Regions from separate parts of the Kitasatospora sp. NPDC059795 genome, predicted to be linked through region 1. Evidence: riboswitches for the same ligand, from Rfam matches in the RefSeq annotation. Region 1 holds a riboswitch; the other holds the start of a gene.
What was found. Region 1 has a riboswitch for cobalamin ahead of metE (5-methyltetrahydropteroyltriglutamate--homocysteine S-methyltransferase). Riboswitches for the same ligand answer to the same signal wherever they lie in the genome.
Positions count from the first base shown of each region.

Region 1 (2,194 bases):
GGTCGGTGAGGTTGCCCGCGGCCGGGCCGGTGAAGTCCAGCGCCAGGCCCTCGACGGGGGCCTTGGCGAGGGTGATCAGGGCCTCGCCGAGCCGGTCGAAGTAGGAGGCGACCAGCAGCTTCGGGCGGTCCGTCAGCGTGCCGAGCTCGCGGTAGGCGCGGGCGGCGGCGTTCAGTTCGGCCGGGGTGCGGTCCTGGACGAGCGCGGGCTCGTCGAGCTGCACCCACGCCGCGCCGGCGGCCCGCAGGTCGGCGAGGAGTTCGGCGTACACCGGCAGCAGCCGGTCCAGCAGGGTGAGCGGCTCGAAACCGTCCGGAGCGCCGGGGGCGGCCTTGGCGAGCAGCAGGTAGCTGATCGGGCCGAGCAGCACCGGGCGGGCCCGGTAACCCTGGAGCAGGGCCTCGCGGAGTTCGCCGACCTGCTTGGCGGAGTTCGCGGCGAACACCGTGTCCGGCCCCAACTCGGGTACCAGGTAGTGGTAGTTGGTGTCGAACCACTTGGTCATTTCGAGCGGCGCGAGCTCCTGGGTGCCGCGCGCCATGGCGAAGTACCCGGCCAGCGGATCGGCGTCCACGGCGGCCCGGTGCCGGGGCGGGATCGCGCCGACGGCGACCGTGGTGTCGAGCACGTGGTCGTACAACGAGAAGTCGCCGGTGGGGACTTCGGTGATGCCGGCGCCGGCCAGCTGCCGCCAGTTGGAGCAGCGCAGGGCGGCGGCGGTGGCGAGCAGCACGTCGGCGGTGACGGCGCCCTTCCAGTAGCCCTCGACGGCCTTCTTCAACTCCCGGTTGCCGCCCTGGCGGGGGTAGCCGTGGACGGTCGCCGCGGCTGCGGACTTCGTGGTCAAGGGGACTCTCCTTCGCGAGCCTCGAACCTCGGGTCCGACGGCACTGGAGGGCGCGAAGGGGTCACTGGCCGGGCGGCGTGCGTCAACTGCGCCCGCCCGCCCGGTTGTTCGCCGACCCGCCCTCGAGGTCATCGGAGGCCGGGCGCGAACGGTCGCGCCCGGGCAACGGGCAGGTATTCGGACTCGTGGGCCACGCCCGGGCCGAGGCCCGGACACCTACTGGCCGTCGCTTCCCGGGCCCGTCCGGACCCAGTGCGTATGACGGCGGTCGTTCCCACTCACCGCTGCGGGGCAGTCCCGGATTCCCACCGGGTTCCCTCTTGCGACGCGCCTGCCTGGCGGGCAGGGCGAACCAGTTGCGCGGCCAGTGTAGAACGGAGCGGACGGGATCAGGACCGAATTCCGTCACCCGTCCGCTCCGTGGGACGCGGGCCGGGTCAGTCCTCGGTGCGGCGCAGCAGGTAGCTGTCCATGATCCAGCCCTTGCGGGCCCGCGCCTCCTCGCGCAACTCGGCGATGCGGTCGGCCTGTTCGGCGAGCGGGCCGGCCGCCAGGATCTCGTCCTCGGTGCCCAGGTAGGCGCCGTAGTGGATGTGCACGCCCTCGGGGTCGATCGCGGTGAACGCCGCCTGGCCGTCCAGCATCACCACCGCGTCCTCCGCGCCCGGGCCGAAGCCCTCGGCGGCCAGCCGCCGCCCGGTGGTGATCCGCACCGGGCGCGCGGTGCGGGTCAGGGTGGTGCGGTGACGGGCCGCCAGCACCGAGATGCTGCTGATGCCGGGGAGGACGGTGTACTCGAAGGCGGTGCGGCCGCGCGCCAGGATCCGGTCCAGTACGGCGATCACACTGTCGTACAGCGCGGGGTCGCCCCAGACCAGCAGCGCGCCGGTCTCGCCGTCCGCCAGCTCCTCGACGACCGCCTGCTCGACCAGATCGGCGCGCCGCTCCCGCCACTCCTCCACGGCCTCCTTGTACGCGGCCGTCGAACGGTCCCGCGCCGGGTCGATCAGCTCGACCACCCGGTGCCCGGGCCGCCCGTGTTCGGCGATCATCCGACGCCGCAGCCGGATCAGGTCCTGCCGCTCCTCGGGCTTGTCCAGCAGCAGGAACGCATCGGTGCGGCCGATCGCCTTGACCGCCTCCAGAGTGAGGTGGTCGGGATCGCCCGCGCCGATGCCGATGACGAGAAGGGTACGCATGACGCCGATTCTGCCTGGTGGCCCCGGCGGACCCGCAGGTGGGAGGCGCGTTACGCGCCCGGCCCCCGCACCGCGACCGTGCACAGCCGCTTGGTGGCGCGGGTCATCGCGACGTACAGGTCCCGTTCGCCCGCCGGCCGGGCCGCGA
Region 1 covers NZ_JBHWID010000005.1:419,151-421,344, reverse strand. The annotation lists gene metE (5-methyltetrahydropteroyltriglutamate--homocysteine S-methyltransferase) at 1-847, opposite strand, end outside; cobalamin riboswitch at 998-1,219, opposite strand; gene cobF (precorrin-6A synthase (deacetylating)) at 1,285-2,046, opposite strand; gene ACFV4P_RS13880 (HelD family protein) at 2,097-2,194, opposite strand, start outside.

Region 2 (2,194 bases), on a different contig from region 1:
GCGTTGACGCGGCGCATGAACTCGTCCGGGATCCAGTGCGCCAGGTTCAGGTTGTGGGTGCGCCGGGCCTCTTCGCCGGTGTTGTCGCGGAGCTCCAGGAACTCCTCGATGTCGGCGTGCCAGGTCTCCAGGTACACGCAGGCCGCGCCCTTGCGCCGTCCGCCCTGGTTGACCGCCGCCACGGAGGAGTCCAGGGTGCGCAGGAACGGGACGATGCCGTTCGACTTGCCGTTGGTGCCGCGGATCAGCGAGCCGCGGGAGCGGATCCGCGAGTAGGACAGGCCGATGCCGCCGGCGTGCTTGGACAGCCGGGCGATCTGCGCGTACCGGTTGTAGATCGAGTCCAGGTTGTCCAGCGGCGAGTCCAGCAGGTAGCAGGAGGACATCTGCGGGTGCCGGGTGCCGGAGTTGAACAGCGTGGGGGAGCTGGTCAGGTACTCCAGGCGGCTCATCAGCTTGTAGAGCTCGGCCACCTCCAGCACCGACTGCTCGGAGGTGCCGACCGCCAGGCCCGCCGCGACGCGCAGCAGGAAGTGCTGCGGGGTCTCGACCACCTTGCGGGTGATCGGGTGGCGCAGCAGGTAGCGGGACTGCACGGTGCGCAGGCCGAAGTACTCGAAGCGGTCGTCGCCGGAGGCGTCGATCAGCGAGTCGAACAGCTCGGTGTGCGCGGCGACGAACTCGGCGGTGGCGTCACCGATCAGGCCCTCGGCGTGGCCGACGGCGATCGAGGCGGAGAACGAGGTGACGCCCTGGGTGGCGGCCTCGTCGGCGATCTCCATCGCCAGCAGGCGCGCGGCCAGCTTCGAGTACTGCGGGTCCTCGGCGATCATCGACGCGGCGGCCTCCACGGCCAGCCCGCGCAGCTCGGCGAAGTCCGAACCGGCGTGGCGGCCGCGCAGCGCGGCGGCGGCGACGTGGCCGGGGTCCACCTGGGGGAGGTCGGTGCTGCGGTCGGTGAGCAGCCGAAGCAGCGCCGCACCGGGGTCGGTGAAGGCGTCGGCGGAACCCTGGGACGGCAGGGTGACTGAGGCGGCGACGGTCAAGGCGCACTCTCTCCTGTGGCGGCGACGGACGTGGATCGAGGTGTCCGGTGGCACACGGGAGGACAGGGGAGGACGGCACGCCGAAACGCTCGATCGGCGCGCGAAAGACCCACCCCCGGCCCGCCCGCGAGGCCGGACGGCAAAGCTGTGCTGCATGGCGTCTGCGGGGATGCCGTGTCGCACACCGTCGGCAGGTCCTCGGACTGCGCGGGCGTCGCTACAGCCCGCTCACCGTTGCGGGGCAGTCCCGGATTTGCACCGGGTTCCCCTGCTTCGACAGCGAGTCGAGCATACATGTTGTGGCGGCTGGAGCTGGCGGCACCAGATGTAGTAGCCGCGTGTCGCGGCGTGGTGCCGCGCGTAGACAACGGGAACCACGCCGGAGAGGCCTCAGAACCGCATCGTGTAGACCATCAGGTCCACCCCGGGGGCCGGCGCCCAGTCCCGTTCCGGGGTCCGGACGAAGCCCAGAGCATCGTAGATCCGATGCGCGGCGGTCATCGTCGGCCGGGTGGAGAACGCCATCCCGGCCAGTCCGAGTTCCCGGCTGCGGTCGATCGCCGCGGACACCAGCGCCCGGCCGACGCCGCGCCCGCGGGCCGCCGTGCCGACCGCCAGCATCCGGATCTCACCCTCGTCCGGACGCGCGATGTCCGCCCACGGGTTGCCGCCCGCGGCGAACGTCACACTGCCGAGCACCGAGCCGCCGGCGCGGTCGACGGCGACCAGCACCTCGGCCTCCCGGTTGCGCCGGGCGGCGTCCCGCAGGAGCTCGACGTAGTCGGACCCGGGGCGGGTGTGGCCGTCGCCGACGAAGGCTTCGACGGTGACCTCCGCGGCTCCGGCGAGGTCGTGGTCGAGGGCGCGGCGGACGAGCGTGACGCGGTCGGTCGGGGAGTGCATCCGGACAGTGTGCCGGACCGCTCCCGGCGCGGATCGGCCAGGTCCGGGTCGAACGGCCCGCCGAGATGGCAGGAATGCGCCTTTGCCGCGAAATCCTGCCAGTGCCATGCTGGGCGGATGCTGAGCAACGTCGCGGTGATCGTGCTGGAGCAGATCCACCCCTTCGAGCTGGGCGTGGCCAGTGAGATCTTCGGTCTGGACCGCAGCGACAGCGGCCTGCCGGCGTACGAGTTCGGCCTGGTCGG
Region 2 covers NZ_JBHWID010000002.1:487,158-489,351, forward strand. The annotation lists gene ACFV4P_RS06145 (ribonucleoside-diphosphate reductase subunit alpha) at 1-1,046, opposite strand, end outside; cobalamin riboswitch at 1,218-1,350, opposite strand; gene ACFV4P_RS06150 (GNAT family N-acetyltransferase) at 1,437-1,949, opposite strand; gene ACFV4P_RS06155 (helix-turn-helix domain-containing protein) at 2,067-2,194, shown strand, end outside.
Region 2: linked by a shared signal. The riboswitch ahead of ACFV4P_RS06145 (ribonucleoside-diphosphate reductase subunit alpha) and the one ahead of metE (5-methyltetrahydropteroyltriglutamate--homocysteine S-methyltransferase) in region 1 are both predicted to bind cobalamin.